2 regions of the Paenibacillus sp. FSL L8-0663 genome follow, and region 1 is predicted to be linked to the other one. Evidence: riboswitches for the same ligand, from Rfam matches in the RefSeq annotation. Region 1 holds a riboswitch; the other holds the start of a gene.
What was found. A riboswitch is a leader RNA that binds a small molecule or an ion and turns the genes downstream of it on or off. The one in region 1 is predicted to bind cyclic di-AMP.

Region 1 (3,121 bases):
ATATTTATCTTTCCCTGCTTTTGAAAACAAAATAAGAAGAGGATATCCTCTTCTTAGCATGGCATAACTATGTTGTTAATACTATCGCATTGCCCTCAATATACACAACCTGTTTTAGTTGATTTCAGGCTTTACCGGTCCGATAACATATACGGTTTTACCGTGCTTACGACCAAATTGGTTGGCTCGGCTCAAACTCTCATAATACACATCGATTTTGTGGCCTTTAATCGCGCCACCGGTATCCTCCGCACGGCGGAAGCCCACCCCTTCGATATACACCCACCAACCGATTGGAATTACACTCGGATCGACCGCGATGGTGCGTCCTTCCGTGACACGTGCGCCGGATGCAGTACGTGTACCGATACCTGGCTCCTGTGAGGAATATGCCGTCATGGAGACATTTTGTAAAACTTTGCTATACTTAAAATTTACGCCTGCTTTACGGACAGCACTGCCCGAACTAACCGTTGTTGCCTTAACCGCATCATTGGGACCGACGGAAGCAGCAAGAACGACCGGTTTTTTCTTCGTTCCTACCGCAATGACCTTATCCACACGGTTTTGTGCAACTTCCTTGTTAACCAGCTGTTTGGATACCAATTTTCCATCATGATATACCTTTTGAACGTGCTGGACGACCACACCCGATTTGCCACTTTGAATGACCCGATTATCGCCTTTATAAAGACTCGGATCGGCCGTTTTGATGACCTGATAAGGCACCTGTTTTTTCTGTTCGACCTGCTGTTTCTTCACACGGACGATTTTTATGTCCATGTTAGACGAAACAGAGGCATCCAACGCAGGATAAACTTTATCCGTTGACGATAATTTATAGCCCGAGGTACGAATGGCACCTTCTACTGTATTTTCTGTTGTGTACAGCTTTTTCGTCTCATTGCCTGAAGATACTTTAACCTGATTGGCACGTTTAATGACTACGCGATCCCCATCCTGTATTGCTCCATTTAGCGGCATGGAAACTGTATCATGCGGCTGAAGTGAAATGGAATGCTCGCTCAGCAAATCTTGAAGCTTGGATTCCCGGGTTTCTACCGCAGATGCCTTGCCATCGATGACAAAAAAGACTTGTTTTTTAGATTGCGTGTACATCAGAATTGAAATCATAATCGTTAGCGCGATTAGAAAAATAGCAACCAAAGCAGCCTGGCGCACATTCTCTTGCTTCCAACGCAATACGTAAGACATGCTGGATGAGCGTGACTCATGGGTATCCTTTTTTTGGAAAATGCCCATTTCCTCCGTCCTCCTTACATAGCCCGCCGTCTGGAGTAAGACATAGTTGAGATTTGACGTGACTATAACAGATTTTCTACAAGACAAGCCCAAACTACGACTGTCCTGCACCATGTACCCGTCTTCGCGGCATGCTGTCCTCCCCTGTTTAACCACAGTATGATGACAGATTTTCTTTTATTCACAACAAAAAAAGCCAGAGAAAGAGACTAGAGAGCTCTTTCGTGGCTTCCGGCATGTGTGAATATGCGGGAAAACTCATGCACGAGATGGCTTCTCTCTTGTTACGCTTACGGGGTTAGCTGTCGGGTTCGGACGTAGAGAGTCGCCCTAGCTTGGGTCAACCGCTCATGGCGGTCGCCTTCACATTCACCCCGAAGACCCAGAAAGAAATCGAAATACGGCTCCTCCACCTGTTCAATCCCATCCGGGAAAAGAATTTAGGTCGAGCCGGCTGGCGGAAGAGACGTTCCCTTCTTGCACATACGCCGGACGTACTGTAAGCCATATCGGTTCCCCCGTTCCCTGTAAAAGGGACTCAGCGAGACTGGTTCATGAAATGACTTGTTGATGTTTACATTCAAACAACAATTCACTGAAAAGATGATATCCTGTTTCTATGCATGTTGTAAAGCAGGTTTCAAGTACATTTTTTAAAATATTCGGTTAAAATATTGTAATATTCTCGAGTTTCCTGCAACAAATTCATGATTAGCTTCGTCTATCTCTTTATTTTGATCGATTTCTTCACTTTTTCATTGAATGTCAAATCGTTCCAGGGCATTTCGGGTCGTTATTGACACTAATTCCTCCACTGTAATCCCCTTGATTTGGGCTGCAGCCTCTGCCACCAGTCTCACATGTGCAGACTCATTTCGCTTCCCACGAAACGGGTGAGGCGTCAGATAGGGAGCATCAGTTTCAATGAGCAGACGGTCCAGCGGCACCTGTGCGAGCACCTCTTTTGGCTGCTTGGCATTTTTGAACGTTATTGGACCACCGAAGGAAAGATGAAATCCCATATCCAGCACCATTTTGGCTGTCTCCCAGCTACCCGAAAAGGAATGCATGACTCCGCCAATCTCACTCGCTTTTTCCTCGCGCAAAATCTTAACAATATCTTCATGTGCATCCCGGTTATGAATAACAATAGGCATTTTGAGCTCACGAGCCAGACCAATTTGGTTTCGAAACACCCGATGCTGCACATCCTTCGGTGATGTATCCCAATAATAATCCAGACCGATCTCCCCGATGGCTACAACCTTCTTATGACTGCATAACGATGCAATCCATTCTAGATCGCCCTCCTGCATTGTAATCGCATCCTGCGGATGCCATCCAACTGCCGCATAAATAAAATCGTACGTCTCGGCCAATTTCATGGTGGATGGAATGGTCTCACGATTAAATCCGATATTGATCATCCGCGTTACTCCTGATTCGACAGCACGTGCTATAACTTCTTCACGATCTTCGTCAAATTGTGGCGCATCCAAGTGAGTATGAGTGTCGAATAATTCCAAGGCTTACATCTCCTTTTTTTACTTACATTTCTATATAGTTGTCTATTCTTTGACAAAATAATTCCTTATTTCGGCAGGAAGCCTGTCTTTTACCGCGTTCAATTTATTCTGGGGAAAATACATATGATATTTTCCTCGGTGAATACCACTTATTGAGCGCACAATTTCCGAAACTTCGGATATTTCACTCACCTCGCCCTGACGTCCAAGCAGTAAAATCTGGTTGTCCGTCGAGCCACCCTGCCGAAACACATCATAAGGAAGATCTGTTGGAAAATCAATTTCAAAATCATATTCAGGGTGCAAACCAGCCTCTTTCAAAGCTTCGCGAA
Region 2 (3,121 bases), 3.0 Mb from region 1:
ACTGTTTGGATTTATCATTGGTCTGATCGTATCCTTGCTGCGGATGAGTGGTATACGCATCATTGAGTGGTTAGGTACCACATATGTGGAGATCCTGCGTGGCACACCTATGCTGGTGCAGCTCATGATCATTCACTACGGGATTGCTTTGACGCTGGGTGTCAATTTTACTCCACTCCAGTCCGGTATAATCACATTGTCTCTGAATAGCTCGGCATATCTGGCTGAAATTTTCCGTGCAGGTATCCAGGCAGTAGACCGTGGACAGATGGAGGCTGCACGCTCATTGGGTATGGGACGAGGCAAAGCTATGCGTCACGTCATTTTGCCGCAAGCGTTTAAATCTATTTTACCTGCTATCGGTAATGAGTTTATTACAATTATTAAAGAATCCTCCATTATTTCGACTATTGGTATGGTGGATATTATGTATCAAGCCCAGGTCATTAAGAATATTACCTATGAAGGATTAAGTCCGTTCATAATCACAGCCGCTATTTATTTTGTAATGACATTCAGCTTGTCTAAGCTGCTTGGTTTATGGGAAAGGAAGTTGAGAGCCAGTGATCACCGTTAAACAATTGCGTAAATCGTTCGGCAAGAATGAGATTTTAAAAGGCATTGATATAGATATCGCCAAAGGAGAAGTTGTCGTTATCATCGGTCCCAGCGGTTCGGGGAAGAGTACGTTTTTGCGTTGTATGAATCTGTTAGAACAGCCGACGGATGGGGAGATTTTATTTGAGGGCGAGCCGATTACAGCTCGTGGTCATAATATTAATGTAACCCGGGAAAAAATGGGGATGGTGTTCCAGCATTTTAATCTGTTCCCACACAAAACAGTGTTGCAGAACCTGACGCTTGCACCGACGCAGGTTAGAAAACAGTCAGGTAAGGAAGCGGAAAAAATTGCATTAGAACTCCTGCGTACCGTGGGGCTCGAGGATAAGAAGAATACCTATCCGAACCAGCTATCCGGTGGTCAGAAGCAACGTATTGCGATTGCGCGTGCTTTGGCCATGCAGCCGCACGTAATGCTGTTCGATGAGCCGACTTCTGCATTGGACCCTGAAATGGTTGGAGAGGTTCTGGATGTAATGAAGAAGCTCGCCGAAGGCGGTATGACAATGGTAATTGTAACGCATGAAATGGGCTTTGCCCGCGAGGTAGGCGATCGAATTATCTTTATGGATAACGGTCAAATTGTGGAGCAGGGTGCACCAGACCAGGTATTTGGCACTCCAAGCCATGATCGCACTCGTGATTTTCTTGCCAAAGTATTGTAAGAAAGTACTGATCTAATCATAAAAGAGCTCTCCGTTGACGGAGGGCTTTTCTTTTTTTGTCACCATTTCCCCATACTTTCGTAACAAATATAAATTTCTTGATGACAAAATTGTAACGAGTGTAGTATGATGTTCAGGGTTCCCAACATTTTCATGCGGATAAGGTTACAAAATTGTGATATTATGCAGTAAGCCAAAACTTACCGGGACAGCATGCGGTTAGACAAGCGCTGAAATGCTGGCCCAAACTATGGGAAGTGCGGGGGACGTAACAACGGCAGCCATTCCGATACGTCATAAGACGATGAGGAATATGCCTAGGGGTGAATTGCACGAGCATAGGGCTTCTCCTGAGTCCGAATCCGACAGCTAACTTCGCAGGCATAAAAGAGGAGGTACATATCTTTGAAACATTTAAAACATATTGGTAAAACGATGAAAATTGCGGTGCTTGCCGCAGCTATTGCAGGGTTGGCACAGACAGCTGGAATAGCGGATGCTGCCTCGCTTCACACTGCCAAAGAGGGCGATACCTTCTTTTTGCTTGCTCAGCGTTATGGAGTATCGGTAGACGAGCTAACAAAGGCTAACCCAAACATTGCCTCCAGCAATATATATGCAGGTCTGCAAATTAAGGTGCCTGGCGAAAAAAGTGTAAAGGCAGCTTCGGAATCGAAGCCGCAGCTTCTTACGGAGAAAGCAGCAGCGAATGAGGCGCCAACGATTGAAGCTTGGGGTAAAACATTCAACTATAGCAAAATAGTTGACGTTAAGGCTTCAGCGTATTCTGCCGCAGCCGATGAGAATGGTAAATGGGGCGCAGTGGACTACTACGGCAATCCGCTTAAACTAGGTACAATTGCGGTAGATCCTAACGTCATTCCGATGGGCACGAAAGTACTGGTTACAGGCTACTCCCATCCAGGTTTGCCGGATCATTCTTTTGTAGCTGTCGCTCGCGATCAGGGCAGCGCCATTACAGGAAAGCGGATTGATATCTTTATTCCAGGCAACAAATCATTTGTGAACGACTTTGGATTTCAAAATGTGAAGCTGTACGTTATTGATAAATAGCATTGTACGTATATACAGTTTAATTAAACATAATATATATTATGTAAACATAACGCCTATATCCGTATATATCTAGGTCGGACTCTTATCAGGTCCTATCCGTAAAAAGGCTGTCTTGACGAGCAGAATACTTCTGCTGGTAAGACAGCCTTTTTACGTTGCTTTAGCTTGGACCTCAATTATAAACATACTGTTATTTTCGTTCCGATGTGTGGAGTAGCCGGGGGACTGTCACAAATTTGTAGCCCTTAGCTTTTAGAGAGTGAATTAGACCCGGCAAAGCTTGGATAGTGCCTTGCAAGTTGGAACTTTGACCTCCACCAGCGTGCATTAAAATAATAGAGCCAGGCCCTGTAGCTGGAATCACATTTCGCTGAATTTGTGTTTTACTTAGTCCCTTCCAGTCGAGAGAGTCTACATTCCAGTTGACAATCATGTAGCCATGACGACGTGCCCACTTTATTTGAGGCTCTGTAATTTCACCGTAGGGTGGACGAATCAACTTGGGGCGAAAACCTGCGCTGGCTTGTAAAATACGTTCTGTTTTTGTAATCTGGTTGCGAAAGCGTTCTGGTGTAGCCTTCCTAAAATCCGGATGAGTATAGGAATGATTTCCTATAGCATGGCCTTCACGGATAATACGACGTATAATCCCCGGATGCTTTTCCGCACGGTGACCGACGATGAAAAAGGTGGCTTTGATACCGTTGGCGTGTAATACGTCCAAAACCTGCGGCGTATACCTAGAATCGGGCACATCA

Region 2: it holds a riboswitch for cyclic di-AMP, as region 1 does, so the genes downstream of both, MKY75_RS13135 (3D domain-containing protein) here and MKY75_RS00140 (3D domain-containing protein) in region 1, are expected to answer to the same signal.

What each region holds. Positions count from the first base shown of each region.
Region 1 is NZ_JBBOYM010000001.1:28,697-31,817, reverse strand. It holds gene MKY75_RS00140 (3D domain-containing protein) at 115-1,263, opposite strand; cyclic di-AMP (ydaO/yuaA leader) riboswitch at 1,535-1,817, opposite strand; gene MKY75_RS00135 (TatD family hydrolase) at 2,019-2,789, opposite strand; gene MKY75_RS00130 (HD domain-containing protein) at 2,832-3,121, opposite strand, start outside.
Region 2 is NZ_JBBOYM010000001.1:3,073,214-3,076,334, reverse strand. It holds gene MKY75_RS13145 (ABC transporter substrate-binding protein/permease) at 1-577, shown strand, start outside; gene MKY75_RS13140 (amino acid ABC transporter ATP-binding protein) at 564-1,286, shown strand; cyclic di-AMP (ydaO/yuaA leader) riboswitch at 1,517-1,685, shown strand; gene MKY75_RS13135 (3D domain-containing protein) at 1,692-2,360, shown strand; gene MKY75_RS13130 (polysaccharide deacetylase family protein) at 2,554-3,121, opposite strand, start outside.